One region of the Micromonospora sp. CA-246542 genome, then DNA from elsewhere that is predicted to be linked to it. Evidence: riboswitches for the same ligand, from Rfam matches in the RefSeq annotation. Region 1 holds a riboswitch; each other region holds the start of a gene.
What was found. A riboswitch is a leader RNA that binds a small molecule or an ion and turns the genes downstream of it on or off. The one in region 1 is predicted to bind cyclic di-AMP.
Positions count from the first base shown of each region.

Region 1 (7,391 bases):
CGGTGCGCTCCCGGCTGCGCCGGGGACAGACCCCGCAGGCGTTCCGCTCCCCCACGATCCGCGAGGCGTACCGGATCGCCGAGGACGACCCCGACTTCGCCGCCACCGACGACTGCGGCGTGGTGCTGCGGTACCTGCCGGGCACGCCGATCAAGGTGATTGACGGCTCGGACGAGAACATCAAGGTCACCCACCCGGTCGACGTGCACCTGGCGGACAAGCTCTTCCAGCTCGCGGCGGCGCAGGCGCCCCGGCTGACCGACCACCGCAGCTACACCGAGGAGCTGACGGGCCGCACGATCGTGGTGTTCGGCGGCAGCTACGGGATCGGCCACGAGCTGACCGAGCTGGCGCGGCGCTACGGCGCGCAGGTCTTCCCGTTCAGCCGCTCCACCACCGGCACCCACGTCGAGCGCGCCGAGGACGTCGAGGCCGCGCTGACGACCGCCTTCGAGGCCACCGGCCGGATCGACCACGTGGTGGTCACCGCCGGGATCCTGGAGCGGGGCGCCCTGGCCGAGATGGACGAGGAGACGATGGACCGGGTCTTGCAGGTCAACTTCGTCGGCCCGGTGACCATCGCCCGGCAGGCCCTTCCGTACCTGCAACAGACCAAGGGTCAGCTGCTGCTCTACACCTCCAGCTCGTACACCCGGGGTCGGGCCCGCTACGCCCTCTACTCGTCCACCAAGGCCGCCCTGGTCAACCTGACCCAGGCGCTTGCCGACGAGTGGGCCGACGTCGGCGTACGGGTCAACTGCATCAACCCGGAGCGGACGGCCACCCCCATGCGTACGCGGGCCTTCGGCGAGGAGCCGGAGAACACCCTGCTGGCCGCGGAGGCCGTCGCGCAGTCCTCGCTCGACGTGTTGATCTCCGACCTGACCGGTCAGGTCATCGACGTACGCCGGGCGCCCGGCGACGGCCCGTCCGTGCCGGCGCAGGCCGGCCCGGACCGGTCCGAGACGCCGGCCGCGGCGTCGACGAACTGACGCCGACGGCACCGCGAGACCGAGGGCGGCGATCGGAGCGACATGCGTGGTGACCTGGTTCGCAAGGTGGCCGCCCGGTGCCTGAGCACCGGGCTCGCCGTACTGGCCTTCGTCGTGCTGGCCCTCACCGGCAGCACCGGGTGGGGCCTGGCGCTGGCCGTCGCCGCGCTGGTGGCGGCGGCCGCTGAGCAGCGGATCCGACCGGCCGCCGACCTGGTGGCCGAGACCGCCCTGATCGCCGCGGCGATCCTGGTCGGCTACTCCCGACGGCTCGACGACGGCTTCGACCCGGCGCTGGCCGCGACGGCGCTGGTCCTGCTGGGGCTGGTGCTGCTGGTGGGGCCGCTGCGTACCGCCGGCAACCTGGAGATCCGGGCCGCCAACCTGCCGGTACGCGCCTGGACCCCGCTGATCGCCGACCGACTCGGCGTCGCCCTGTTGGGGCTGCTCGCGGTGGTGGCGATCGCCGCCGCGTCGACCCTGCCGGCCGTCGTGGCGCTCGCCGCCAGCCTGCTGGTGGCCGCCGGCGCCGGGGCGGTCGCGCTGGACCTGGCCAAGCGACGGTTCCGCCCGACCGCCGGCGGTGGGCAGGTCGCCCGCGCGCTACGTCGGCACGAGCCGGAGTTCCTGCTCTACTTCTCCGCACCGCCCGGCTCCGAGTACCAGGTCACCATGTGGCTGCCGTACCTCGAACGGATCGGCCGGCCCTTCCTGGTGCTGGTCCGTGAGCCGGAGTTCGTCGCGCCGATCGCCGCGGCCACCGACGCGCCGGTGGTCTACTGCCCCACGCTGCGCGCGATGGACGAGGCGCTGGTGCCGAGCCTGCGGGTGGCCTTCTACGTCAACCACGGGGCGAAGAACAGCCACTGCATCCGGTTCACCCAGCTCACCCACGTCCAACTGCACCACGGCGACAGCGACAAGGCGCCCAGCGCCAACCCGGTCTCGGGCATCTTCGACCGGATCTTCGTGGCCGGGCCGGCGGCGATCGACCGGTACGCCCGCGCCGGGGTACAGATCCCGGCGGAGAAGTTCGTCGTGGTGGGCCGCCCCCAGGTCGAGTCGATCGAGGTACGCGAGGAGCCGACGCGCGGCCTCGCGCACCCGACGGTGCTCTACACCCCGACCTGGACCGGGCACCACGCCGACGCCGACTACTGCTCGCTGCCGGTGGCCGAGGAGCTGCTGCGGCGGCTGCTGGGGCGCGGCGCGACGGTGATCCTGCGGGCGCATCCGTACACGGCGCAGAACCCCGCGTCGGCACGCCAGTTGGGCCGGCTCACCGAACTGCTGGCCGCCGACCGCGCCCGCACCGGCCGGCAGCACCTGTTCGGCGCGGCGGCCCGGGAGCTGAGCCTGACCGAGTCCGTCAACCGCTCGGACGCGCTGGTCTCCGACGTCTCCGGGGTGATCTCCGACTACCTCTACTCCGGCAAGCCGTACGCCATCACCGACATGGGTGACGAGGGCGACCGGTTCACCGAGCGCTTTCCACTGGCCGGCTCGGGCTACGTGCTGCGGCGCGACATGTCCAACGTGGACGCCGTGCTCACGGCCCTGCTGGACACCGACCCGCTGGCCGACGCCCGCTGGGTCACCCGCCGCCGCTACCTGGGCGACTTCCCGGCCGAGTCGTACGCCGAGGGCTTCCTGACCGCCGCCCGCCGCGAGCTGACCTCGACCCGGGAACTACCCGCGCCCGCACCTGCCTGACCGATCAACGGTACGGGTCCAGCAACGCCAGCACGGCCGCCGGATCCTCCAGGTGCGCGTTGTGCCCGAGACCGGCCAGCGTGGCGACCGGTACGCCGTACTCCTTGAGCTGGGCGTCCGTGACCATCGGGTCGTGCTCCCCGCGGGCCAGCACCACCGGCACGTCGGTCGCCGCGAGCAGCGCGGCCAGGTCGGGCGCGCCGACGGCGAACGCGGCGTTGTCCATCGCGAGCCGCCACCGGCCGTCGACCTGACGCAGACCGGCGTCGACCATCGGGTGGTCCGGGAGGACCAGACCGGTGAGGCCGGCGACCCGCAGATACCGGCGGGCGGCCTCGGTGCGGCTGGTGAACCAGCCCACCGGGCGGGCGGCGAGGTCCGCAGCGCGGGCCAGCTCGGCCGGCGCCCAGACGGCCTTGATGCCCAAGCCCACCACCGCGTCCACCGGCAGGCCGGCGGCGCGGGCCGCCAGCGCCAGGCCGACCACGCCACCGAGCGAGTGCCCGAGCACGACGATACGGTCGTCGGAGGCCAGGCCCTGGGCGACCCGCTGGGCGAAACCCTCGAAGGAGTACGACGACAGCGGCGCCGACCAACCGTGACCGGCGAGATCGGGCGCCAGCCATCGGCCGGGCCAGTGGTGCTCCAGGAGTGGCGCCCAGGGCAGCCACACGTCACCCGTCGCCCCCATGCCGTGCAGCAGCAACAGGATCGGCTCACGGTCGGCTTGACCACCCGATTCATCCACCACGGCCGCAGTCTCCCACGGTTCGCGGCCCGGTACGAGAGCCGTTCACCCGCGTCGCGCCCCGACCCGGGAACGCCGCGGGCGCCGGCCCCTCGTGGGAGACGGCGCCCGCGGCGTCGTGGGGTGTCGCGCGTTGGTCAGGCGGAGTAACCCCGGGTGGCGATCCAGTTCGCCAGGTCGATCGTGGTGATCCAGTAGGCCGGGTCGGCGGCGTTCGCCGAGTCGGCGATCCGCACGGTACGGCCGTTGTCCTTGTAGCCGACGACGGCGATGTAGTGCCCACCGCCGTAGGAGTGGTAGCCGCCCTCGGTGTCGATGGCGTCGCCGGCGACGTTGGCCACCACGCCCCGGCCATCGGTGATGGCCTTGACGACGTCGGCCTGAAGACGGTCCATCTGGGCCGGGCTGGGCGTGCCCGCGAACATGCGGGTGCGGTACGGGGAGCCCTTCACCTCGGCGTTGAGCACCCGGGTGGTGTCCTCGGCCGAGTTGGTGCCCATCTCGGTGGTGCCCAGCTCGGCGCCGAGCTCCTCCTGGGTGCGGTCGATGCCGCTGGCGCTGAGCGCGTTGCGGGTGGCCGCCGGGCCGCAGTTGTAGTAGGTGTTCTGCGCCTCGTAGTCGTAGTCGAGCACCTTCTTCGCGGGCGGCTTCGGCGGCGTCGGCTTCCGGGTGACGTCCGGGTTGCTCGTGGCCTTCGCGACGGGGGACGCGGCGCTGGTGGCCGGGGCGGCGGTGCTCGGTGCGACGCTCGCCGACGGGGCCGCGGACCGGAGTTCGCCACGGGAGGCGACGGTGTCACTGCGCATCTCGGCGACCGTGGTCGGGGTGCGCGAGCCGGCCGGGGCGTCGTCGGCGCCGGCGACCAGGGCGCCGGCGGTGGTGGCGATCGCGAGGGCCGCGGCGGAGGCGGCGACGATCTGGTACGGGCGCTCGGTCGCGAGGCGACGGAGCTGGCGCTTCAGGGTGTGCTTCACGAGGTCCTCCACGGTTCACAGGGAGAGCGGCACACCGGGGCCCGACCGGCATCCGGGCAGGCGTCAGCGCGCGGGCGGTGGCCCGCGGATGATGAGCCGCTCAGGGGAACGCCCGGCGCGCCGGGCGGGAAGTGCGGTGACCCGGGGGGTCAGCTCACCGTCACGAGGCGGATGAGCGGGGACACCGCGTCGCCGTGGAGGCGGAGGAACAACAAGGGGGTCGAGGGGTGCTGCACGAGGATGGAACTCCTTCCGTCACCGCCTACCGGGTTAGCTGACGGATTCGGGCGGGAAGATCGCCCTACCGCGGGCCGTGGCTCGCGGATTCACCCCGGACTTACTGTGGGTCCCCGGTTCGTTGATCACGATTGAGCGGGTCGGCACGGCGTCGCCTCCTGCGATCGGTAACCGCACCGGACGGGACGACAGTACTGGCCGGTGCGCACTCTGCCAAGCCGCGCCCACCTGCGTAAACATCGATTGGCCCAGCAATTTCTGCACGTTTTGCCGCTGACGTGACTCGATGGGACAACGGGTTCCGCCGGCACCCGTGGGCGACAACCGGACAGGTGGCCGACAACGCGGCCACAATCGCGGGCGCAATGGCCGCCGATGATGCCCGCCGCCCGATTTCCGCTGCCGGTGACCCGCCTCACATAACAGATCGGGCTCAACCGGCCCGGGCCGGACGCCAGCGTGCCACGAGGGCCGTACGCGACGGCCGCGTCGCGGTGCGCCGGGAGAACGCCGGGCTCGGCCGCGACCGGACCGCCGCCACGTACGCCTCCTCGGCGAGGACGCGCGCCGACTCGGCGGCCACCTCGGCGTCCCGCCAGGACGACCGCTCCCGCTGGACGGCCGTCCGGTGCTCGGCCAGCCTGGTGTCACGGATCGCCCGGATGAGCAGCGTCTCCTGCTCGACCGGGTGCCGGCGGGGGTCCCAGCCGCGCCGATTCCCGAACACGTCGCCGAGCTGAGCCATGGTCAACTCCCCCCGCCAGTGCGCCGCCATGGCGGCACGGTGCAGATAACGCTCCCGGGCCGCGTACTCGGCGGGGGTGTGCGGGGTACGCGGTGTCGGCAACGCCCCGGCACCGGCGACCCGACGGGCGGCGGTGTCCGCCTCGTCGTACGCCGTCCAGGCCCGCTGCGCCTCGTCCTGAGCGACCAGCCAGTCAGCGCGCCGCCGTCGGGCGGTCCGCGCCGCCCGGGCGGCGGCCACGGCCACCTCCTCGGCGTACCGGCGCAGGTCGGCCATCTCGGCGACGGCCATCTCGCGGGCGGTGGGTGTCGGCGGCGTGGGGTCGGCCGCGGGCGAGTCCCGCTCCGGACGGGCCACCAGGACGGCGAGGACCGTCAGCGCCAACAGGAACAGGGCCGACCAGATGGCGGCGGCCTGGGGCACCTCGGTCAGGAACTGGTAGAAGACGACGGTTTCCATGATCGACACCTCGGCATGAGCACGTAAGCGATGGGATGCCGCACGGGCGGGTGCGGGCGGTGTGTCGTCAGGTGTGGTGACGGCGCTCGGCCCGGCGGCGCCGCCGGTGACCGACCCGCTAGGCCGGTGGGGCGCGGGGGGCCCGGGTGGCCGAGCCTGCGGCTCGCAGGGGCCGCTCCGATCCCGTGCGCGCCGAGGTCACGCCCGCCAGTGGGCGAGGCAGCGCGTCCGAACCACCGTGCCGGGCGGGCTGCGGGTCGACCGACCCCGCGGAGGCGTCAGCGCCAACCTCTGCGGCTCGTACCCCGCCGACCCTGTCGGTGACGGCGCGGTCGGTGACGGCGCGGTCGGTGACGGCGCGGTCGGTGACGGCGCGGTCGGTGAGGACCGTGGAGAGGGCCGCGTTCGGCGGTCCGAGCGGCTCGGCGGGGGCGAGCGACCCGATGGCGGGCGGCGGGGCCGCAGCGGTCGATGCCGGCAGCAGCGCCGGGGCCGCGCCCAGGGCGAGCGACAGCACGGCGAGGCTGGTCAGCACCCGCGCCGCCCAGCGCGCCACCCACCACAGGGGACAGGTGAGCGCGACCGGGAGCACGTCCTCACGCTACCGTCGGGACCGCCCCGACGCATCGGCGACGGGCGTGTCGGCCAGCGCCGCGCCGACCCCGTCCGACCAGCGTGGACCAGGTGGCGTCAGCCGGCGCTGGTGGGTGCCACCGCGCCGGTCAAGTTCGTGCTCGATCATTGATGTAGTGGCCTCACTCGGCTGACGAGACCACTACAACCAGGATCGAGCGCGATCTTGCGCGTCTGGACGGGCGGGCACGGGTGGCACACCGGCGTCACCGCTCCCGGCCGACGAGGTGGTGCGCTGATGGGGAACGAGCGGCGGGCGGCCCGGGCGGCGTGGCGCGAGCCGGCGCATCATCGGTGTCTCCACGAAGCGGTGCAGCAACCCGGCGAGGACCAAGTTCACGAGCAGGAATCCGAGCACCACCGCCGGGCCTCGCCAACCCCGAAAGCCGGTCCCCCAGTCGCCGCTGAGCCGGAGCACGCTCGTCATCACCAGGACGTGCACCAGGTAGAAGGCGAACGAGACCTCACCGAGCCAGACCAGCGGGCGCGAGCGCCACGGCGAGCGCCGGTCGCGCACGTCGGCGTCGGCGGCGGCGGTGATCACCAACAGGTACGCGACGGCGAGCAGCGTGGTCCACAACTCGGCGCGGATCCACTGCGCGGCGGCCACCCAGGTGCCCACGAAGATCGCGGTGGCGGCGGTCAGTCCCGGCCCGCGCCACCGGCCCCGGAGCATCAGCTCGGCCGCCACCGCGCCCAGCCAGAACTCCAGGGACCGCACCGGCGGGAAGATCTGGGTGAACCACCAGCGGCTCGCCTCCGGCACCAGCTGCTGCGCCGGCCAGAGCGCGAGGATCAACAGCGGCAGCGCGACGACGAGCGTCCAGAGCACCGCGGGTCGCGCCCGGCGCAACAGGGGCAGCGCCAGCGGCAGACAGAGATAGAAGAAG
Region 1 covers NZ_CP192040.1:2,347,262-2,354,652, reverse strand. Annotated here, with positions in the region: gene ACQP0N_RS11030 (D-ribitol-5-phosphate cytidylyltransferase) at 1-992, shown strand, start outside; gene ACQP0N_RS11025 (CDP-glycerol glycerophosphotransferase family protein) at 1,035-2,705, shown strand; gene ACQP0N_RS11020 (alpha/beta fold hydrolase) at 2,710-3,456, opposite strand; gene ACQP0N_RS11015 (C39 family peptidase) at 3,591-4,439, opposite strand; cyclic di-AMP (ydaO/yuaA leader) riboswitch at 4,672-4,812, opposite strand; gene ACQP0N_RS11010 (hypothetical protein) at 5,098-5,868, opposite strand; gene ACQP0N_RS11005 (hypothetical protein) at 5,987-6,460, opposite strand; gene ACQP0N_RS11000 (acyltransferase family protein) at 6,644-7,391, opposite strand, start outside.

Region 2 (7,391 bases), 710 kb from region 1:
CCGCTGCCGGTGGAACGGCTCTGGGGCGTCGGCCCGGTCACCGCCGCGAAGCTTCGGGACCGCCGGATCCGCACCGTCGCGGACGTGGCCCGGCTCGGCGAGGCCGCGCTGGTGTCCCTGCTCGGGGCGGGCGCCGGCCGACACCTGCACGCTCTCGCCCACAACCGGGACCCCCGGGCGGTGCAGGTGGGCCGCCGCCGGGGCTCGATGGGCGCGCAGCACGCGTTGGGGCGTGCCCCCATGCGCCGGCGGAGCTGGACGCCATCCTGGCCGGCCTGGTCGACCGGGTCACCCGGCGGATGCGGGCGGCCGGACGGTCCGGACGCACCGTGGTGCTGCGGCTACGTTTCGGCGACTACACCCGCGCCACCCGCTCGCACACGGTGCGCAAGGCGACCGCGGACACCACCCCGCTGCTCGCCGCCGCCCGGACACTGCTGCGGGCCGCCCTACCGGAGATCGACCGACGCGGTGTCACCCTGCTCGGCGTCTCGGTCGGCAACCTGGACGACAACCCGGTGCAGCCGGAACTGCCGTTCCAGGCCGACACCGGGGCCGACCTGGACGCCGCCGTGGACGCGGTCCGCGACCGATTCGGCTCGACGGCGCTCACCCGGGCGGTGCTGCTCGGCCGCGCTCCCGGTGTCGAGATGCCGCTATTGCCGGACTAGAACGCCCTGGTTGCTGCGACCGGAGACACATCACAGCAGGTCGGCGGTTTAGCCGACCGCACACAGGTGAAATCTTGAGGGGAATGCCTGACGAGGGGGGCCCATGTCCGACGAGACCAGCAACCGACCGAGCCGTAGCGCCGAACGCCCGGACGACGTGACCGACCCGCTGCTCTGGCAGCTCGCGGTCGACGTGCTCGAGGCCCACGAGGCCGACGACGAGGGTCACTGCCGCAACCTCCAGTGCGCCGGCCAGTCCTGGCCGTGTGCGGCGCGTACGACCGCCGAGCAGTCGTTGCGACTTGCCCGCAGCACCTCCGACTCGGTCGAGACGGCCATCGACGGTGGCGGGCGCGGCACCGGCTGGCCGGCCGAGCCCGCCGCGCCGGCGCAGCGCTGGGGCTGGAACGGCGACGTGATGGCCCGCCGCGAGGCGAGGTCGGCCGCCTCGGCGGCGTGACCCGTCCCGCGAGGACAGCGCCAGACGAACGAACGCTCGGCCGGTGACCCGGCCGAGCGTTCGCCTGTGGGTACGTCAGAGAGCGAGCCGCTGCCCCGGGAAGATTAGGCCCGGGTCCGCGCCGATCAGCTGACGGTTGCGCTCGTACAGGGCCTGCCAGCCGCCGCTGCGGGGGTGCCGCTCGGCGATCTCCGACAGGGTGTCCCCCGGCGCGACCACGTACGTGTCGCCGCTGGCCGCCGGGGCGGTCCGCTCGTGACCACGGGTGGCCGGCTGGTCGCCGCGGGACGGCCGCTCCTTGCCGGAGGTGGACGTCGACGACTTGGAGGTCGACTTCGTCGGGGACTTCGCGGTGGACTTCGTCGAGGTACCGCCGGACGAGCCGCCCTTGCGGCCGCAGGTCGGCCACGCGCCGATGCCCTGCCCGTCGAGCACCTTCTCGGCGATCGCGATCTGCTCGCCACGGCTGGCCAGGTCGGCGCGGGCGGCGTACTTCGTGCCGCCGTAGCCGGCCCAGGTGCCCTGGGAGAACTGCAACCCGCCGTAGTAGCCGTTCCCGGTATTGATTTTCCAGTTGCCGCCGGACTCGCACTGGGCGATCGCGTCCCAGTTGACACCGGCCTGGGCCGGGGCCGCCGGGCCGAAGAGGGCGACGGCGCCGGTGACCGCGCCGACGGCCAGGGTACCGACGGCGACGCGGCGGGTGGTGACCCGTCGATGACGGGGGGTGTACGTAGACGTCATGGATCGTTCCTCCACGCCGGCGAGGTGAGCTGTCGGGTTCGGGCCGAGGAGCCCGGCCGCGCGCTGGCGGCTTCACCCCGAGGTGACATGCACCGAGGAACGTTGGGTCCCCCGCTCCTGCCCGGGTTCTGTTTCCGACGACCGGGGGCAGGATTTGGCGTTGCCGGTCGCGGCGTCCACGGTGGTGGACCCGACCGACGGTAGGCACGGTGGGTGACGGTCGCCCAACGCTTGTGAAGTTGTTCACCGGCTCACGCGGGGCGCTCCGGCCAGCGGTTGCGGACGACCTGCACCTGTGCAGCGGCCATCATGGACCGTTTCCGATCAGGGTCTGCTGCCACGGTGAATTGACGTTCGGACAGGAAACCGTAGACAGGCGGTCGCGATGCTCTGGAGCACACCGGGTCCGTCCCGGAAACGACACCCCAGGAGGAGATCATGCCGCTCCAGCAGCGTCGCAACGGCCGTCGCCGCGCCGCGTTCACCCTCGTAGCCCTACTGGCCGGCACCGGCCTGACCCTGGCCGCGCCGACCGCCGCACAGGCGTCCAGCCCGTGCACCAGCCTGACCTTCTACCGGGTCGGCGGCTACCCGGGTGGCGCGGACATGCACGTGCCCACCGTCGGCTGGCAGACCGGAAACAAGCACTGCTACCTCACCTACGGCCACTCGGGCTCCGCGGTGCTGGTGCTCCAGGAGGCGCTGAACAACTGCTACGCGCGGTCGCTCACCCTCGACGGCAACTACGGTCCGAAGACCCGGGACGCCGTCCGGTACGCCCAGCACAAGATCAATGAGGACATCGTGTACGCGAACATCGCCGAGGACGGCGAGTACGGCCCGCAGACCCGCGCGTACATGGGGTTCGCGATCTTCGGGGTCAACGGTGGACCGGTCATTCCCAACGTCTGCTACTACCCGGGCTGACCGCCGTACAGCGCCGGCCGGAGTCCCCGTGGACTCCGGCCGGCGCCGTGGCGGCCCCTCCCCGGTGCGGCGTCGCCGGCTGCCCCCCTGCCCGGCGACGCTCGCGGATCAGCAGACCCGGACCGCCTCGATCCGCTGGTTCCAGGTCCCCCCGATCGCCGCCGAGTCGTACGCCAGGTTCGCCCGGTAGCCGTAGGCGTGCTGGTAACCGAGCAGGCCCGTGGCGTTGGCGTTGTCCCAGAAGGTGGAGACGGTGCCGGACGGCCGATTGTTGATGATCGACTGAGTCTTGTTGCGGAAGTACGAGGGCAACGAGACGTCTTTACACCAGTTGTACGGCCCGTCGAGCAGGAAGATGTCGCCGCTGAAGTTCGCCCCGGAGTACAGGCAGAGCAGTCCCGACGGGCAGGCATAGTCGGCCTGGGCCGGGCTCGGGGCGACGCCGATCGCGGCGCCCAGGGCGACCGTGCCGAGCAGGGCGGACGCGAACCTTCGCAAAGCACTTCGCACGATGATGACCTCCGGTGTCGTCACGACCGGGACCGGCCGTGAGTAGAGTTGCCGACATCGCATTGATCGATGTCCTTGTGCCAACGATGATCTGCGCGGAAGGTCGACGAATTCCTGCCGGAACCTCAATCCGGCTGTCTCGGGGGTGCCGGTGGGGCGACCGGCGGTACAGCGAGTGGCGGTTCATGGAGATTCGGGTCCTCGGGCCGGTCGAGGTCTGGGCGGATGGTCGTCCGGTTGATGCCGGAGCAGCCCGCCAGCGCGCCGTACTGGCCGCACTGGCGGTCGACGTGGGCCGACCGGTTCACCTGGACTCCCTGGTGGACCGGGTCTGGGGCGACTCGTCGCCGCCCAGGGTTCGCCACAACCTGCACGTCTACCTCGCTCGGCTGCGCCGCGTGCTGGCCGACGCGGGCGCACCGGACGTGCTGGCGCGACGGTCGGGCGGTTACCTGCTGGACCTGCCACCGGAGACAGTGGACGGCCCGCACTTCGACGCGCTGCGGCAGCGTGCCGACCGGCTGCCCGACGGGGACCCCGAACGGGTGGAACTGCTGCGCCGGGCGCTTGAGCTGTGGCGTGGCGAGCCGCTGGCCGGGCTGCCGGGCGAGTGGGCGGCCCGGGTCCGGCAGGACTGGCATCGCCGGCACACCGACACCGCCGTGCAGTGGGCCCGTGGACTTTTGCGACGGGGCGAGCCGGATGCGGTGATCGATCCGCTGACCCGGCTCGCCGACGAGCATCCGCTCGACGAACCGGTCGCCGCGGTGCTGCTGCACGCGTTGGCCGCGGCTGGTCGCGGGTCGCAGGCACTCACGTACTACGCCCGGCTGCGGGACCGACTCGCCGACGCGCTCGGCGTGGACCCCGGCGTCGAGCTTCGCCAGCTGCACCAGGCCATCCTGCGCGGTGAGGTCCCCGCGCCGACCCCGGAGGTGTCCCCGTGCCGGCCGGCGCGGTCATCGTCGCCCCGTCGCGGCCGGACCGCCCGGTCCCCGCGCAGTTGCCGTCGGATGTCCGGGGCTTCGCCGGGCGACGTGCGGAGCTGGCACGCCTGGACGCGCTGCGGGCGTCCGCCGAGGAACGACTCGGGGCCGTCCCGCTGGCCGTGCTCTCCGGAGCGGGCGGGGTCGGCAAGACGGCCCTCGCCGTGCACTGGGCACACCGGGCCGTCGGGCACTTCCCGGACGGGCAGCTCTACGCCAACCTGGAAGGCTACGGCCACAGCGGCGTCGTCCGAAGCGCGGAACAGGTCGTCCGGGGCTTCCTGGCCGCGCTCGGGGTGCCGCCACGCGAGGTGCCGGCGGACGAGCAGGCGCAGACTGCGTTGTACCGGAGCCTGCTCGCCGGTCGGCGGGTACTGGTGCTGCTCGACAACGCCCGGGACGCCGCGCAGGTACGGCCGCTGCTGCCGGGGACGGCCGGATGCCTGGTGCTGGTGACCAGCCGGGACCGGCTCACCGGTCTGGTGGCCACCGAGGGCGCCGAGGCGGTCGTGCTGGACCTGCTCAGCGCCGACGACGCCCAGGCCCTGCTGTACGCGCGGATCGGGGCGCGGGCGGAGGCGGAGCGGGCCGCGGTCGACGACCTGGTCCGACTCTGTGACCGGCTACCGCTGGCCCTGGTCGTGGTGGCGGCCCGGGCGGTGGTCCGGCCCCAGCTACCGCTGGCCGAGTTGGGCGCGCAGCTGCGGGCCGGCAGCCGGTTGGACGGTCTCGACGCGGGCGACCACGACAGCAGCGTGCGGGCCGCGTTGTCCTGGTCGTACCGGCTGTTGTCGGCGCCGACCGCCCGGCTGTTCCGGCTGGTCGGGGGCAGCACGGACGTCACGGTGAGCACGGCGGCCGGCGTCAGTCTCGTGGGTGCCGGATACCGGGCCGTCCAAGCCGCGTTCGCCGAACTGGCGGACGCGCATCTGATGCTGGAACGCGCCCCGGACCGGTACGCCATGCACGACCTGTTGCGGGCGTTCGCGGCCGAGCTGTCCGCCGAGCATGATCCGGCCGGCGACCGGGCCGAGGCGCGTGGCCGGCTCTTCGACCACTACCTGCACAGCGCGCACGCCGCGGCCGTGCTGCTGCATCCGCACTGGGATCCGATCACCCTCGCCCCGGCCGTCGCGGGCGTACGGCCGGAGAAGTTCGGCGACCACGACGAGGCGGTGGCGTGGTTCACGCGCGAGCGCGACGTGCTGATCGCGCTCGTGGAACGGTGCGCCGCCAGCGGCGCCGACCGGCACGCCTGGCAACTGGCGTGGAGCCTGACCAGTTTCCTGGACCGCCAGGGCGGCTGGCACGACCAGTTGGCGGTGCAGCGTTCGGCGCTGGCGGCGGCGCGGCGCGCGGGCGCGGCGGTCGGGCAGGCGTACGCGCACCGCAGCCTGGCGCGGGCGCGGGCGCGGCTGGGCCGGCTCGACGAGGCGCCCGGTCAGCTCCGGCGGGCGCTGGAGCTGTTCCGCGAGCTGGGTGACCCGGCCAACCAGGCGCACACGTACCTCGATCTCGCCGAGGTGGCCGACCGGGAGGGCCGGCGAGCCGAGGTGGTCCGGCATGCCGAGGCGGCGTTGGCGCTGTACCAGGAGGCGGGCCACCGCTACGGGCAGGCGATGGCCTTGAACGCGGTCGGCTGGTATCGGGCCCAACTCGGCGAGCACGACGCCGCCGTTGAGGCGTGCCAGCAGGCGCTGGAGCTGCTGCGCGAGTTCGACGACCGGCAGGGCCAGGCGCCCACCTGGGACACCCTCGGCTACGCGCAGCACCGCGCCGGGCGACCAGCGGAGGCCGTGGTCGCCTACCGGCACGCGCTGGCGCTGTACCGGGAGTTCCGGGACCGGTACTACGAGGCGGACACGCTGACGCACCTGGCGGAGGCGTTGGTCGACGCCGGCGACCAGGCGGAAGCGGCGCGGAGTTGGCGGACCGCGCTGGGCATCCTGGACGAGCTCGGCCACCCGGACGCGGAGCGGATCCGTCAACGGCTCACCGCAGCCGACGGGTCGTGACGGCGGGGACCGCCCGGCCGATGACCGGTGGCGACGTCACGGTCTGCCGACCTCGTCGATCATGGATTCATGGTGCCTGTCAGGCACCGTGATGAGCGCTTTGTCACCCACCACAACTCCATGATCGACGAGGCGAGGCAGTTCGCGAGAAGGCTTACAGGGTGCGCGCCAGCCGGTCGGCGAGGGTACGGGTGAACCGGGCCGGGTCGGCCAGCTCGCCGCCCTCGGCGAGGACCGCCAGGCCGTACAGCAGCTCGGCGGTCTCGGTCAGGGCCGGACCGGAGTCGCCCTGCTCGTGGGCCTTGCGCAGCCCGGCGACCAGCGGGTGACCCGGATTGATCTCCAGGATCCGCTTGGTCGAGGGGACCTCGTGCCCCATCGCCCGGTACATCTTCTCCAGCGTCGGCGTGAGGTCGTGCGCGTCGCCGACCACACAGGCCGGTGAGGTGGTCAGCCGCGAGGACAGGCGGACCTCCCGGACACTGTCGGCCAGGGTTGTGCCCAGCCAGTCGACCAGCGCGGCGAACTCCTGCCGCTGCTGCTCACGCTCGGCCTCGGCCTGCTGCTTCTCCTCGTCGGTGTCCAGGTCGACCTGGCCCTTGGCGATCGAGCGCAACGGCCGGCCGTCGTACTCGCCGACGCGCTCGACCCACACCTCGTCGACCGGGTCGGTGAGCAGCAGCACCTCGTGGCCCTTGGCCCGGAACGCCTCCAGGTGCGGGGAGTTCTCGATGGTGGTCCGGGAGTCGCCGGTGGCGTACCAGATGTCGGTCTGGCCGTCCTTCATCCGCGACACGTAGCCGGCCAGGTCGGTGGGCTCCGCCGCGTCGTGGGTGGACGCGACCGACAGGATCTCCAGCAGGGTGTCGCGGTTGTCGGCGTCGTCGATCAGCCCTTCCTTGACCACCGCGCCGAACTCGGTCCAGAAGGTGCGGTAGCGCTCGGCGTGGTTGGCCTTGAGGTCCTTGACGGTGGCGAGGACCTTCTTGACCAGGCGGCGGCGGACGATCTGGATCTGCCGGTCCTGCTGGAGGATCTCGCGGGAGATGTTCAGCGACAGGTCGTGGGCGTCGACGAC
Region 2 covers NZ_CP192040.1:3,059,319-3,066,709, reverse strand. Annotated here, with positions in the region: partial or broken gene dinB (DNA polymerase IV) at 1-671, shown strand, start outside; gene ACQP0N_RS14300 (hypothetical protein) at 775-1,131, shown strand; gene ACQP0N_RS14295 (transglycosylase family protein) at 1,207-1,875, opposite strand; cyclic di-AMP (ydaO/yuaA leader) riboswitch at 1,875-2,043, opposite strand; gene ACQP0N_RS14290 (peptidoglycan-binding domain-containing protein) at 2,314-2,802, shown strand; gene ACQP0N_RS14285 (peptidase inhibitor family I36 protein) at 2,911-3,300, opposite strand; partial or broken gene ACQP0N_RS14280 (AfsR/SARP family transcriptional regulator) at 3,399-4,157, shown strand; gene ACQP0N_RS14275 (ATP-binding protein) at 4,256-6,313, shown strand; gene htpG (molecular chaperone HtpG) at 6,468-7,391, opposite strand, start outside.
Region 2: it holds a riboswitch for cyclic di-AMP, as region 1 does, so the genes downstream of both, ACQP0N_RS14295 (transglycosylase family protein) here and ACQP0N_RS11015 (C39 family peptidase) in region 1, are expected to answer to the same signal.

Region 3 (7,391 bases), 1.7 Mb from region 1:
ACATGTGTACGTGGTCGGTGTGGTTCGACGGCCCGCTGTACGACTTCCAGCCGGTCGCCGGGAACCAGATCTGCCGGTTCCAGATCACGTAGTAGATGCCGAGCCGGTCGGCGTTGCGGATGAGGAACGCGGCCACGTTGTTGCCGTACATCCGGGTGTCGTCGTTGTGCCACGGGCTGAAGCCGCTCTTCTGCAACGACCAGTCACAGGCGCGGCCCTTCGGGTGCTCGTACGGTCCGCCGTTGCGGTGGCAGCCCACGAACCGGTTGAATCCGGCCCGCTTGACCTCCTTGTACGCGTGCAGCGTGCGCGGCGTGACGCAGCCGGAGGTGGTCGGGTCCTTCTCGCTGCACGACTGCGCCTTCCAGTCGCCGTCGGCGGTGCGACCCGGGCCGATCCGGGCGACCGGAGAGGTGGCGTCCACCAGGCCGCCGGTGAAGCCCTTGCCGCCGACCAGCGCGAGCGCCTTGTCCGCGTCGCGCTTGTCCTTCGCCATCAGCGCGGTCTGCTTCTGCTGCTCCCGTACCTCCGCGTCGAGCAACAGCTTGGCCTGCTCGGCGCGGGACTTCACGGCGTTGACCTCGGCGAGCTTCTTCTCGTTGACCATGTTCATCTCGTCGAGCGCCGCGGCCCGCTGGACGAACGAGTCCGGGGCGTCGGCCTCCAGCAGCATCGCGATCGCGCCGACCCGTCCGGTCCGGTACGACTGAGCGGCGATCTGCGCGACCTGCGGGGCCAGCGCGGCCAGGTCGGCCTTCGCCCGGTCGACCTCGGCCGCCAGTTCGAGCTGCCGCTTCTTGGACTTGTCCAGTTTGGACTTGGCCGCCACGTAGTCCCGGTTGGTCTGCTCGATGACGTCGGTGAGCAGCTTGGGCTCGTCGCCGTCCTCCTCGTGCCCGGACGGTGTGGGGGTCGTCGGGGCGGCGTGGGCCGGGAGGGGCCCGGCGAGCACGGTCAGCGCAGCGAACACGGCCACCACGGGTGTCAACCAGCGGCGTAGGGGTGCCGTCACAATCTTCCCTTCCGTCGACCGCCGACCGGGTTAGCTGACGGGTTCGGGGCGGAAGTGGCCCCTACCGCTGTCGCGGATTCACCCCAGGTGCCTGGGTCCCCGGCTCGCCGGTTGGCGATTGGGCGGTGGCACCGCAGGCGCCGCTGCGCGCCTTCGTCGGTGACCGGCAGCGAGGTTACCCGAGAGTCCACCGCCTGAGCTACGTCCTGATGCCGACTAAAAGCGTCATTTCGCCATGGCGTTGAGTGACCAGTGACGCGGTTCTCAGGGCGGGTGCCCGATCCGGTCACGCTGAGGAGTGTCACCATGCCGTATCCGTGCTCCTGTTCGGCTCTGGCCACCCGGTGGTGGCGGTGGATGGGGGTGCGTTCCGCTGTGGATCGGGCCGGTCGGCCCTCCCCGCCGGCGGGGAACTGAGAGCGGCGAGCGCCTCCGCGCGGTCCGCGCGGGGGCGCGGTGGCGGGGGTCCGCGCCGGGCGTGGCCGTCGACCCGGCCGCGGTCACCACGGCGGCCAGCCCGGTGGTGAGGGGTACGGCGGCGATCAGGCCGAGCGTGGCGACCGCGCTGCGGACGATCTCCTGGGCGAGGAACTCGCTGGTCAGGATCTGCCCGATGGGGCGCGAATCGGCGGTGAGCAGGAGCAGCAGCGGCAGTGACGCGCCCGCGTACGCCAGGACGATGGTGTTGACCGTGGAGGCGATGTGGGCCCGGCCGACCCGGGTGGCGGCCCGGTAGAGCTGTCGTCGACTCAGCCCGGGGTTGGCGTTCGCCAGCTCGGTGACGGTGGCGGCCTGGGTGACGGTCACGTCGTCGAGTACCCCGAGTGAGCCGATGATGATCCCGGCGAGCAGCAGGCCGCGCAGGTCCACATCCGCCTGGAACATCGAGAGCGTGGTGGCGTCCTCGCTGCCGAAGCCGGTGAGCTGGGTGGCGGCCGTGGCGATGGTCGCGAGGACACCGGTGAGCACCAGACTGCCCAGGGTGCCGAGGACCGCGACGGAGGTCTGCGCGGTCACTCCGTGTGTCAGGTAGAGCACCACGAACATGATCAGGGCCGCGCCGACCACCGCCACCAGCAGCGGTGACCGGCCCGCGCCGATGGCCGGTAACACGAAGGTGAGCAGGATGGCGAAGCTGGCGGCCAGGCCGGCGAGCGCGGCCAGGCCCCGCCACCGGCCGAACGCGACGATGGCGGCGGCGAAGACCACCACGAGCCACACCAGCGGCGTCCCGCGTTGGTGCTCGGCGATGTTCCAGGTGCTGATGGTGGGATCGGTCGGATCGGTCAGCTCGACCAGGACGACGTCGTCGCCCACCTCGACCCGAGGCGCTCCGGGCCCGGCGGGGACGGGCGTGCTCACCTGCCGGTCGGCGCGCGGCCCGTCTTCGAGGAGTACGTCCACCGTGCCGCACGGCCCGCTGCTCGGCGTGCCCTCCGGGCTCGTCGAGGGCGGGCACGGTTCGGTCACCACCCGGGTCACCGTGCCGTGGTGGCGCGGCAGGTCCGCGCCGCCGCCGCTCTTCGGTGCGCCGTCCCGGGGCCACAGCACCACGGCGGCGACGACGGTGGCCACGAAGAGCGGCACCACCGTCGCGACAAGGATCCGTCGTACCCGGGGCGGGGCGGGACGAGCGGAATGGCTGTGGTCGGAACCCAATGCGAGACTCCCAACGATCCGGTGCGGGGTACGTGCCGGCGGCCTGTGCGGTTCAGTTCCGCCGGACGAAGGCGGGCACGAGCGCGTCGGTTCGCCGCCTGACGACCCGACAATCACGGAGAGTGATGAAGTGGCCCGGTCGGCGCCGTACGGGGCCGCGCCGTGGCGGCGCCGTCGCCCGTCTCGGCGGCGGAATCCGGTGGGTCATCGCCGGACGATGCTAACCAGCGCGCCTGGAGGTTGCAGGGCGTGTGGACGCATCGGGGGAGTCGAACCGCTGACACCGCCCCGGGCGCGGCGGGATGGTGGAGTCATGCCTGAGCCACCCACCGAGCACCGACGGCACGACAAGCACGCCGGGCACGACAAGCACGCCGGGCACGACCCCGCCATGTTCCGTCGGCGGTTCTGGGTCTGTCTGGTGCTCACCGTTCCGGTGGTCCTGACCAGTGACCTGGTGGTGGACCGGCTCGGGCTCCGGCTGGACGTGCCGGGTCGCTCCTGGGTGGGGCCGGTGCTCGGTTCGGTGGTGTTCCTCTGGGGTGGCTGGCCGTTCCTGGTCGGCGCGGTACGGGAGATCCGGGACCGCGCGCCGGGCATGATGCTGCTGGTCGCGATGGCGATCACCGTGGCGTACACCGCGTCGCTGGCGACCAGCCTGGGTGCCTTCGACCTGGACTTCTGGTGGGAGTTGGCCGCGCTGGTCACCATCATGCTGCTCGGGCACTGGCAGGAGATGAAGGCCATCGGGCAGGCCCGTGGGGCGCTCGCGGCACTGGCGGCGCTGCTGCCCGACGAGGCCGAGCGGGTGGCGGCGGACGGGCGGGTCGAGCGCGTACCGGTCGACGGGCTGCGGGTCGACGACGTGGTGCTGGTCCGACCCGGGGGTCGGGTTCCGGCCGACGGCCGGGTCGTCGACGGTGACGCGGAGTTGGACGAATCGATGATCACGGGAGAGTCGCGTCCGGTCGCCCGGTCGGCGGGCGATCGGGTGGTGGCCGGCACGGTCGCCACCGATTCGGCGATCCGGGTCCGTGTCGAGGCGCTGGGCGACGAGACCGCGCTCGCGGGCATCCAGCGCATGGTCGCGCAGGCACAGCGCTCGGGCGGGCAGGCTCAACTGCTCGCCGACCGGTTCGCCGCCGCGCTGTTCTACGTGGCCGCCGGTACCGCCGTGCTCACCCTGGTGGTCTGGACCGCGCTCGGTGAGCCCGACGAGGCGGTGGTGCGTACCGTCACCGTTCTGGTGATCGCCTGCCCGCACGCGCTCGGCCTGGCCATCCCGCTCGTCGTCGCGCTCTCCACGGCGCTGGCGGCACGAAGCGGGATCCTGGTGAAGGACCGGCTCGCGTTGGAGCGGATGCGGTCCGTCGACGCGGTGCTGTTCGACAAGACCGGCACGCTGACCCGGGGCGAGCACGAGGTCACCGACCTGGTGACGGCCCCCGGCGTGGGCCGCGACGAGGCGTTGCGGATCGCCGCCGGTGTCGAGTCCGACAGCGAACATCCGCTGGCCCGCGCGATCGTGGCGGCGGCCGGGCCGGGTGGGCCGGCCCGTGCCGCCGGCTTCCGCTCGCTTCCGGGCCGCGGGGTGCGGGCCACCATCGACGGTACGGAGTACGCGGTGGGCGGGCCGGCCCTGCTGCGTGAGCGGGGTGGACCACTGCCGGACGGGCTGCGGGAGGCGACCGGGCGCTGGTCGTCACGCGGAGCCGTGGTGCTGTATCTCCTGCGGTTGCCGGACACGGTGCTCGGGGCGTTCGCGCTCACCGACGCGGTACGCCCGGAGGCCCGCGAGGCCATCGCCGAGCTGCGGGCGGATGGCGTCCGCACCATCGCCATGATCACCGGGGACGCGCGGTCGGTGGCCGAGTCGGTCGCTGCCGACCTCGGCTTCCGGGCCGGGGTGGACGAGGTCTTCGCCGAGGTGCTGCCGGCCGACAAGGACAGCCGGGTGGCGGAACTCCAGCGGCGCGGGCTGACCGTGGCGATGGTCGGTGACGGGGTGAACGACGCGCCGGCGCTGGCCCGCGCCGACGTGGGCATCGCGATCGGGGCGGGCACCGACGTCGCGATCGAGTCCGCCGGGGTCGTGCTGGCGTCGTCCGATCCGCGCGGCGTCGGGGCCGTGGTCCGGCTCTCCCGGGCGTCGTACCGCAAGATGCGGCAGAACCTGGCCTGGGCCGCGAGCTACAACGTGGTGGCGTTGCCGCTGGCGGCGGGGGTGCTCGCCGGGGCCGGGGTGGCGCTGAGCCCGGCGGTGGCGGCCGTGCTGATGTCCGCGTCCACCATCGTGGTGGCGCTCAACGCGCAGTTGCTGCGCCGGGTACGTCTCGATTCCGGGCGGAAGTGAGGCGCGCTCAGCCGCGCTTCATGAGTCGGCCGACGGCCGCCATCATCTCGGTGGCCATCTCGTCGGCCCGGCCCTCGGCCGCCCCCTCGTGCATGCAGTGCCGGGCGTGCCCGTCGAGCAGGCCCAGGGCCACCTTGTCGAGCGCGGCCTGGATCGCGGAGATCTGGGTGAGCACGTCGATGCAGTAGCGGTCGTCGTCGACCATCTTCTCGATGCCCCGGACCTGTCCCTCCACCCGGCGCAGGCGCGCGAGCAGTTGGTCCTTGCTGGCGGTGTACCCGCGGATCGGTGTGGGTGCGGTCATGGCGACGAGGATAGCCTACCCCTAGGGGGTATGGTAATGTCCGATCCTGCCGGCATACCCCCACCGGGTACCGGTACTACGAGAGGAGACGTCCGATGGTCGACACGACGTACCAGGTGCAGGGCATGACCTGCGGGCACTGCGTCAGCGCGGTCAGCGCCGAGGTGGGCGCGATCGAGGGCGTGCGCGACGTGCGGGTCGACCTCGCCACCGGCCAGGTCACCGTCAGCAGCGAGCAGCCCGTGGACACCGAGGCCGTCCGGGCCGCTGTCGACGAGGCCGGCTACGACCTCGTCGAGGCGTGAGCGGAGGTCCGCGATGACCACGGTGACCAGGCTGGGCGCGTTCGCCCTCGGTCTCGCGGCGGTCTTCGGCGCGGCGTACGGGGTCGGCCGGGTGGTCGACCCGGCCGACCCGGTCGCGCAGAGCCGGCCCGACGTCGCCCACACCTCGGGGCCCACCGGGAGCGGCGAGGTGGCCGACCTCGTTCCCGGCGGGTTGCTCGTCTCCGACCGGGGCTACACGCTCCAACCGGTCACCGTGCCCGCCGGCCAGTTCACCTTCCGGATCGACGGGCCGGACGGTCGGCCGGTCACCAGGTACGACGTCGCGCACGACAAACGGATGCACCTGATCGTCGCCCGCCGGGACCTGTCCGGCTTCCGGCACGTCCACCCCGATCTCGCCCCGGACGGCACCTGGCGGGTCGCCACCCCGCTGGCCGGCCCCGGGCAGTGGCGGGCGTTCGCCGACTTCACCCCGACCGGGGGCGAGCCGTTGACCCTCGGCGTGGACGTGACCGTCCCCGGCGAGCTGACCGAGCGGCCGCTGCCCGCCCCGACGGCCAGCACCACGGTCGACGGTTACACCGTCACCCTGACCGGTACGCCGGAGCCGGGCCGGACCTCGGCGCTCACCCTGACGGTGAGCCGTGCCGGGCAGCCGGTCACCGACCTGGAGCCCTACCTGGGTGCGTACGGGCACCTGGTGGCGCTGCGTCGGGGCGATCTGGCGTACCTGCACGTGCACCCGGACGGGACGCCCGGCGACGGACGCACCCCGCCCGGCCCCGCCGTCACCTTCCACGCCGAGGTGCCCTCGGCCGGCGCCTACCGGCTCTACCTCGACTTCCAGCACGGTGGGCGGGTGCACACCGCCGAATTCACCATCGTGGCGGGCGTTGCCCCCGCCGCGACGGGCGAGCCGACACCGACCGGCGGGGCCGACCACGGCACCCCCGGGCACGGGCACGACTGACGGGACCGGACGATGACCACCACCAGCAGCAGACCGTTGCCCGAGGCGCCGAACCGGATCGAACTGGCGATCGGGGGGATGACCTGCGCCGCGTGCGCCGCGCGGGTCGAGAAGAAGCTCAACCGCATGGACGGGGTGAGCGCCACCGTCAACTACGCCACCGAGAAGGCGACCGTCCGGTACGCCGACGACGTCACCCCGGACGACCTGATCGAGACCGTCCAGAAGACCGGCTACACGGCGGCCCTGCCGACGCCGCCGACCGCCGAGCCGCCGGTGCAGGATCCGCTGCGCGGTCCACGTACCCGGCTGTGGGTCTCGGCGGTCCTGAGCGTGCCGGTGGTCCTGCTGGCCATGGTGCCGCCCTGGCAGTTCGACTACTGGCAGTGGCTCTCGCTGACGCTGGCCGCCCCGGTGGTCGTCTGGGGTGGGCTGCCGTTCCACCGCGCGGCCTGGACCAACCTGCGGCACGGCGCGGCCACCATGGACACGCTGGTCTCGCTCGGCACGCTCGCCGCGTTCGGGTGGTCGCTCTGGGCGCTCTTCCTCGGTGACGCCGGCCTGCCCGGGATGACGCACCCGTTCCGCTTCGCCATCACCCGCGGCGACGGTGCCGGCAACATCTACCTGGAGGCCGCCGCCGGGGTCACGGTGTTCATCCTGGCCGGTCGCTACTTCGAGGCCCGGTCCAAGCGGACCGCCGGTGCGGCCCTGCGCGCCCTTTTGGACCTCGGCGCGAAGGAGGTGGCGGTGCTGCGGGACGGGGTCGAGACCCGGGTCCCGGTGGACCGGCTCGCCGTCGGTGA
Region 3 covers NZ_CP192040.1:600,254-607,644, forward strand. Annotated here, with positions in the region: gene ACQP0N_RS02920 (coiled-coil domain-containing protein) at 1-1,012, opposite strand, end outside; cyclic di-AMP (ydaO/yuaA leader) riboswitch at 1,017-1,147, opposite strand; partial or broken gene ACQP0N_RS02925 (YibE/F family protein) at 1,314-2,671, opposite strand; gene ACQP0N_RS02930 (heavy metal translocating P-type ATPase) at 2,985-5,024, shown strand; gene ACQP0N_RS02935 (metal-sensitive transcriptional regulator) at 5,032-5,328, opposite strand; gene ACQP0N_RS02940 (heavy-metal-associated domain-containing protein) at 5,424-5,633, shown strand; gene ACQP0N_RS02945 (hypothetical protein) at 5,647-6,585, shown strand; gene ACQP0N_RS02950 (heavy metal translocating P-type ATPase) at 6,598-7,391, shown strand, end outside.
Region 3: it holds a riboswitch for cyclic di-AMP, as region 1 does, so the genes downstream of both, ACQP0N_RS02920 (coiled-coil domain-containing protein) here and ACQP0N_RS11015 (C39 family peptidase) in region 1, are expected to answer to the same signal.

Region 4 (7,391 bases), 2.3 Mb from region 1:
GGCGCAGAAGGCGATCAAGACCGCCTGCCAGCAGGTCGGTGACCCGTACGTCTGGGGCGCCACCGGCCCGAACTCGTTCGACTGCTCGGGCCTGACCCAGTACGCCTACAAGTCGGCCGGGATCTACCTCACCCACCACACGGGTGACCAGTGGAACGAGGGCAAGGCCGTCTCGCGCGCCGACGCCCGTGCCGGTGACCTGGTCTTCTTCTACTCCGGCCTGAGTCATGTCGGGCTCTATCTGGGTAACAACCAGATGGTGCACGCGCCACGCGCCGGTAAACCGGTGCAGGTGTCCAGCATCAACACCATGCCGGTCGCCGGGTTCCGCCGACCTGGCTGATCCCCACGACGCACGACGACGGCCCCCGGTCACCTCGACCGGGGGCCGTCGTGGTTCCTCAGCGGGGTGCGCCCACCGGGGACGGCAGGAGCTGCACGTCGGCGAGGTCGACGTACATGACGCGGTGGCCGAACTGGATCTGCGCGTACCGGTTCTGGCCCCGGATCACCGTCCAGTCGCCGGGCGAGGAGCCGTCGAACGTGCTGGCCCGGTAGTACTCGCCGGGCAGCACCGCGCCGACGGCGTACCGCTGTCCGGCGGAGAGGGTGTACTGCAACGGTGAGATTGCCTGGTAGGGCACGCCGGCCGGGTAGGCCGCCTGCTCCGGGTACGCCCGCCCGTAGACGGGGATCGTGGCCCGGCCGGGCTTCGGGGTGACCACCATGCCGACCGTCCAGGTGGCCGTCGGCTTTGACGCCGGGTTGTGGAACCACGCCCGCTGCCCGAGGTACCAGATGGCCGTCCAGTCGCCCTGTCGACCGGCCAGCGCGTACGTCTGGCCGGCGGACGCGCGGGCCCCGTGGTCCGACACGTCCATCGTGTTCGGGGTGCCGTCGGGGCGCAGCGCGATGTCGTTGACCAGCGGCGCGTCCGGAGCCGGTGCGGTGCGTAGCACCACCGACGAGGACCCGCGGGGCGCGCACGGCGTCCCGGGGGTGACGCATCCGGTGAACGCCGGCTGGTTGGTCGCGTAGTCGGGGTCGATCCGGACCAGCCCGGTGGCCGGGGTGCCGGTGTCCAGCCGTGGGGCGTGCAGCAGGTCGAGGTAGTGCGTCCAGTCCCAGTAGGGTCCCGGGTCCCAGTGCATCCCGCGGACTGTCGACGCGGTCGTGCCGGGCACGTTGTCGTGCCCGATGATGTGCTGGCGGTCCAGCGGGATGCCCAGCCGCAGCGCGAGGTGCCGCACGAGCTTCGCCGAGGTCCGGTACATCGCCTCCGTGTACCAGGTGCCCTGCGCGGCGAAGCCCTCGTGTTCCAACCCGATCGACTTGGCGTTGACGTACCAGTTGCCGGCGTGCCAGGCGACGTCCTTGGTCTTGACGTGCTGGGCGATCTGTCCGTCCACCGAGCGCAGCGAGTAGTGCCAGCTCACGTAGGTCGGGTCCTGGACGAGTTGCAGGGTGGTCGCCCAACTCGCCTCGGTGTCGTGGATGACGATGTACTCGATCTTCTGCCGGGCGGGCCGGTCGGACAGGTCGTGGTTGCCGTAGTCGCCGTCGCCGAACGCCGCGTAGGGCGCCGGGATCCACTCACAGGACACGGTGCTCGGGCACTCCAACCCGTCCGGGCGGGCGAGCCGGCGCAGTCCCAGTCGGTCCAGCCAGGCCCGCTCGGGTCGTACCGCCCGGGCCGGCAGCGTGACCCGCTGGCCGTCGTCGGTCACCCGCGTCTCGCCGGCGCCGATCGTGGTGAAGACCTCGTCGGCGAAGGCTGCCGCGGCATCGGCGCTGTCCGCGCCGGCATAGCGGGCCACCGCGCCGTACCAGGTGGCCGGGTCGGTGCCGACTCCGACCGGGGCGCCGACCTCCCGTTGGTACGCGGCCAGCAGCGCCGCCCCACCCCGGAGGTTCGTCGTCGGGTCGGTACGCAGCGCCTCGGTGGTGGCGCCGGTGAGCGCGGCGGCGGCGTCCACGGTCTGCAGCGCGGCGCTGGGCGGCGCGTCCCCGGCGGCGGGCGCCGGTGCGAGAGCACGACGGGACTCGTCGCCGCGCGGATCCTCTCCCGGGGCGTCGTGGTGACCGCGCCCGGGTAGGGCGGCCACGTGCCGGGCATCGGTCAGGTGCATCGGGCCGTAGCCGCCGCTGGTGCTCGGCGTGCCGGCGTTGCTGTCCCAGCGGGACTCCAGGTAGGAGACGCCGAGCAGTACGTCGATGGGCACGCCGTACTCGGTCGCTGCGGCGGCGTACTGCTGCTGGCGGTCGGCGGCGGGGGCCGCGGTGGCCGGGCCGGCGGGCAACGGTACGGCCGCCGTGGCGGTGACGAGCGCGACGGCGAGCAGGGTCGGACGTTTCATCGAACCCCCTACATGTGAACTGGTGTCGGTTGCGGTCACCTTCGCCCTGCCCGGGAGTCCGCGTCAATACCTTTCCATGTTTCGAAACGTGCGGTAAGAAATCTTCACATCGGTTCGATGGCCCGCTGCAATCAGTACGGAGTGTCACGGCCGCACGGGTTGCGGATCGGTAACGGCCGTCTCTACTCTGGTCATTCGTCGGCCCGGTAGCAGGTCTGCCCACCCCGGGCGGTAACGGACCGACACCGCCGAGTCGCTCGCGAGCGAGCCGGGGACCCAGGTTCCTCGGGGTGAATCCGCAGTTCCTGCGGTAGGGCGCCCACTTCCCGCCCGAACCCGTCAGCTAACCCGGTAGGCGGTCAGGAAGAAGGAGTACGGAACCCGGTGGCCCTCCAAGCCCCGCGGCCGTCGTTCGGACGGTCGGCTCCGGCCGACCCGCCGTCGACCGTGCCGCGTCCACGCTGGTCCCGCTTCACCACCGTTCTCGCCGCCCTGGTCGGCGTCGCCGTCGTCCTGACCGGCAGCGCCACGGTGGCCCACGCCGATCCGTCCGTCGCCGAGATCGAACGCCAGATCGACGACGACTGGAACAAGCTCGAACCGATCATCGAGCGGCACAACGCCACCCGTGCCGACCTGGCCCTCAAGCGCAAGCAGGCCGACGCGCTCGCCGCCCGCATCGCGCCGCTGGAGCGCCAGGTCGACGCCGCGATGGACAAGGTCAGCGCGCTGGCCGTCCGCGCGTACATGGGTGAGAACCTGTCGACCGTCAACACGATGCTCGGCAGCCGGTCGCCCAGCGAGATGGTCGGTCAGCTCGAAATGCTCGACCGCTTCGCCCACAACCAGCAGGAGGACGTCCGCCAGGTCGCCGACCTGCGCAACGAACTGGCCCGGCAGAAGGCGCCGCTGGACGAGATGGTGGTCCAGCTGACCCGCACCGAGGCCCAGTTGGCGGCAAAGAAGAAGCAGATCAACGAGGAGATCGACCGGCTGCAGAAGCTGCGCCTCAAGGTGTACGGCAGCGGCGGCGGCGGTCCGCTGCGTCCCGCGCCCTGCCCGGCCAGCTACCCGGGTGGCGGTGCCGGTATCGCGGTCAAGTTCGCCTGCGCCCAGATCGGCAAGCCGTACGTGTGGGGCGCCGAGGGGCCGAACTCGTACGACTGCTCCGGGCTGATGCTGGCCGCCTGGGCGAAGGCCGGTGTGTCGCTGCCGCACAACGCCGCCGCGCAGAGCCGGGTGACCAAGAACGTCAGCAAGGGCGACCTGCGCCCCGGTGACCTGGTCTTCTACTACAGCGACATCCACCACGTCGGGATGTACGTCGGCAACGGCTGGGTGGTGCACGCCTCCCAGGCCGGTGTGCCCGTCAAGATGAAGAAGGTCGACGACGGGCCCATCCACAGCTACGGCCGCCCCGGCTGACCGAAGCGGGACGCAGTCAGGCCCGTCGCGATCCGCTCGCGGCGGGCCTGAGTCGTCTCCTAACGGGTCGGCCAGGCGCGCCAGTTCTGCCAGGAGCGGCTGGGCGTCGGGCCTCGCTGACCCTGGTAACGCGACCCGTAGACCACCGAGCCGTACGGGTGCTCGGCCGGCGACGAGAGCCGGAAGATGCAGAGCTGACCGATCTTCATGCCCGGCCAGAGGGTGATCGGCAGGTTCGCCACGTTGGACAGCTCCAGCGTCACGTGCCCGGAGAAGCCCGGGTCGATGAACCCGGCGGTGGAGTGGGTGAGCAGGCCGAGGCGGCCCAGTGAGCTCTTGCCCTCCAGTCGGCCGGCGAGCTGGTCGCCGAGCGAGATCACCTCCAGCGTCGAGGCGAGCACGAACTCTCCCGGGTGCAGCACGAACGGCTCGCCGTCGGGCACCTCGACCACCGAGGTCAGGTCGTCCTGCTGCATGGCCGGGTCGATGTGGGTGTAGAGATGGTTGTTGAAGACCCGGAACAGCCGGTCGAGTCGTACGTCGATGCTGGATGGTTGGACCAAGGTGGGCTCGAACGGCTCCAGGCCCAGCGTGCCGGCCTTGATCTCGGAGACCAGGTCACGGTCGGAGAGCAGCATCGGACCACCATAGCGAGGTGGGCGGTGACCAGCGTGTCGAGGTCGCTCCTCGTACATTTGTTCGATAGAATGCTCGCATGGCTTCCTGGTCCGATTTCGCCGCCGACGAGCCCCGCCTCGCCGACGGCATTCGCGTTCTCCTGCAGCAGTACGGGCCGGGCTTCGGCTATCTGGCCACGGTCCGTGCCGACGGTGGGCCCCGGGTCCATCCGGTCTCCCCGGTCATCACCGACGAGGGTCTGTTCTGCTTCATCATCGACTCGCCGAAGCGCCGGGACCTCGAACGGGATGGCCGATACGCGCTGCACTCGTTCCCTCCCGAGGAGAGCGACGACGAGGCGTACGTGGCGGGCCACGCCTGGCCGGTCAACGATCCGGTCCGGGTGGCCCGGCTGGCGCAGAGCGCCCGGGCCGAGCCGCGGGCCGACTGGCGGCTGTTCGAGTTCACCGTCGACGTGGCGATGCTGACCCGTCGCGACCAGCACGGCCTGGGCATCGCCGTGGGGCGCCCGGCCGTCCAGGTCTGGCTCGATCCGCAGACCCCGCCCGCGGCGGCCGCGCCTTCCCCCGTACCGCAGACGCGCCCGACCCGTCGCAGCCGCGACGTCCAGTGCACGGCCGCCTGACCACGGCCCTGGGGGCAGATACGCCGGTGCCGGCTCCGTCGTGACGGAGCCGGCACCTGGTGTACGCGAGGAGCTAGGCCGCGCGGTACGCGTTCCACGCGGTCAGCATGCGGCTCGCCTGACCCGCGGTGAACTGGTACATGCACGAGTCGTAGGTGTAGTCCATGAAGTTGGTGATCGGGTCCAGGCCGGCCGCCGAGCAGGTGTTCCGGCCGGTCGGGCACTCGTACGCAGGCGACGCCTCGGCCGGGGTGTCGCTGACGCCGTCACCCGAGCCGCCGCAGCCACCCTGGAAGGTGTGGTAGAGGTTCAGCCAGTGGCCGACCTCGTGGGTGCCGGTGTCGCCCTGGTTGTAGTTGGTGGCGGTGCCGCCCGGCAGCGACTCGCTCAGCGCGACCACGCCATCCATGCTGCTGAGCCTGCGCTGCGGGAAGGTCGCCCAGCCCAAGAGGTCGTCGCTCAACTCGCCGAGGTAGATGTTGAGCGTGTTCTTGCCGCCGACCCGCAGCGACGACTTCATCGACCGCTCCGCCGACGAGCCTTCGACGATCGGGTACCAGGACGGGTTCGTCACCCGGTTGATCGAGTCGAGTCGGAAGGCGAAGGCGGTGGCCGCGCCGCCGGTCCCGCCCGCGTAGGCCTGGTTCAGGACGCTGATCTGCGAGGTGATCATCGAGTCGGGGATGTTGCCGCCGGCCCGGGTGCTGTTCTCCTGGATCACGTGCACCACCACCGGGATGGTGACCGTGGCTGCCAGCGTCGTGGCGCCGGCGCCGGCCCGGTAGTTGGCCCGCTCGCGCAGCGCCGCCGCGAGGTCGGCGTCCCGCTCGCGGACCTGCTTGGCGGTCAGCTCGTTCGGTTCGTGCAGGGCCCCCGCGCCGGGCTTCGCCCGGGCGTTGGCGTGGCTGTCGGCCGGCTCCGCGCAGGCGCCGCCCGGTGCCGGGGAGAAGGCCGAAGCGGCCGGAACGACGCCCACCGCAGCGGTGCTGAGCAGGAGCGCGAGGGTCGTCGACGCGACGCCGGCGACACGCCGGGTCAGCAGTTTGGGACGGAGTCCCATGAGCCCACCTCTTTCTGGCGGCGCGGCAGGGGGTGTGTCACGCCGTGGCTGGGAACGTGTGGCAGACGTTACAACTCATCGACGCATTTGAGAACGGCCATATGTTGCCGTCTGGAAACTTCTTTGGGGGCGAGCGGGGGCGGTCGGCGCGTGGGGGTGGCTGGGTGCACGGCTGCGACGACTCGGGTACAGTGGTGCCGCCTGCGGGTGTAGTTCAATGGCAGAACATCAGCTTCCCAAGCTGACAGTGCGGGTTCGATTCCCGTCACCCGCTCCACGCACGGAAGCCCTGGTCAGGACAGACGTCCCGCCAGGGCTTCCGTGGTTCCAGGTCATGCTGAAACAGGGACGGGCCATTAGCTCACCTCGGCGCCGGTCCGTCGCCCTCGGCAACCCGCTCGACCTTGCGCTTGCTCGGCTTGCGCCGGGCGGCCTTGACCGCTCGATCGCGTCGACAGCACTGACGACGCGGCGTGCCATGGACGGCTTGTGTCGTGTAGCGCGGCGCGGGTGTAGGCGTGAACCATCCGGGCCAACAGGTCAGCGGGGCTGGCTCCGGCGCGGGAGGCGACGATGTTCCGCTGTGCTGCAGGTCGTGGAAACGGAACCGGGCAGGCCGGTCGAAGCCACTGAGTCGCGCTACCTCAGGGCGTTCTGGGAGTAAGAGCGGCGCAAGGTCCGCTTGAGGTGGCGGGCCGGACGGCGGCCCGCTTTCAGCGAGGGCGGCTCGAGGGCATGCGGGATGGCAGCGGCTATCTCATTCGGTGACATCGTCGACAGCCCCGTTAAGCGCATCGACGAGGTCGGGAGACAGGTTGTCTTGGAGTATCCGACGAAAGTCGTTTGGACTCATCTGTTGCCGCAGCTGCTTCAGCTCGGTCACCGTCTCTCTGGGCCACTGGCCGTACAGCGATCGCCAGTTGGCAGCCGCTCTGAACAACGCGCGGGCTGCATTGTCGAAGAGCCGCTGATCCTGAGCGACCAGGCCGAGCCGGTGGTAGGTGCTGGCGGTGTTGTGCCGGTCGTTGAGCCCTAGGTAGATGGTCAGGGCCTGGTTGAAGTGGGCTTCGGCTTCGTCGAGGCGCCGCTGATCCTGCGCGACCCTGCCGAGATTGTGATAGGTGCCGGCCGCGTTGTTCCGGTCGTCGAGCTCCAGGTAGATGGTCAGGGCCTGGTTGTAGTGGGCCTCGGCTTCGTCGAAGCGCCGCTGAATTTGCGCGACAACGCCGAGCTGGTGGTAGATGCCGGCCGCGTTGTGCCGGTCGTTGAACTCCAGGTAGATGGT
Region 4 covers NZ_CP192040.1:89,147-96,537, forward strand. Annotated here, with positions in the region: gene ACQP0N_RS00435 (C40 family peptidase) at 1-343, shown strand, start outside; gene ACQP0N_RS00440 (N-acetylmuramoyl-L-alanine amidase) at 402-2,357, opposite strand; cyclic di-AMP (ydaO/yuaA leader) riboswitch at 2,594-2,729, shown strand; gene ACQP0N_RS00445 (NlpC/P60 family protein) at 2,742-3,782, shown strand; gene dcd (dCTP deaminase) at 3,842-4,420, opposite strand; gene ACQP0N_RS00455 (pyridoxamine 5'-phosphate oxidase family protein) at 4,498-5,046, shown strand; gene ACQP0N_RS00460 (zinc metalloprotease) at 5,120-6,106, opposite strand; tRNA gene ACQP0N_RS00465 (tRNA-Gly) at 6,310-6,383, shown strand; gene ACQP0N_RS00470 (tetratricopeptide repeat protein) at 6,864-7,391, opposite strand, start outside.
Region 4: it holds a riboswitch for cyclic di-AMP, as region 1 does, so the genes downstream of both, ACQP0N_RS00445 (NlpC/P60 family protein) here and ACQP0N_RS11015 (C39 family peptidase) in region 1, are expected to answer to the same signal.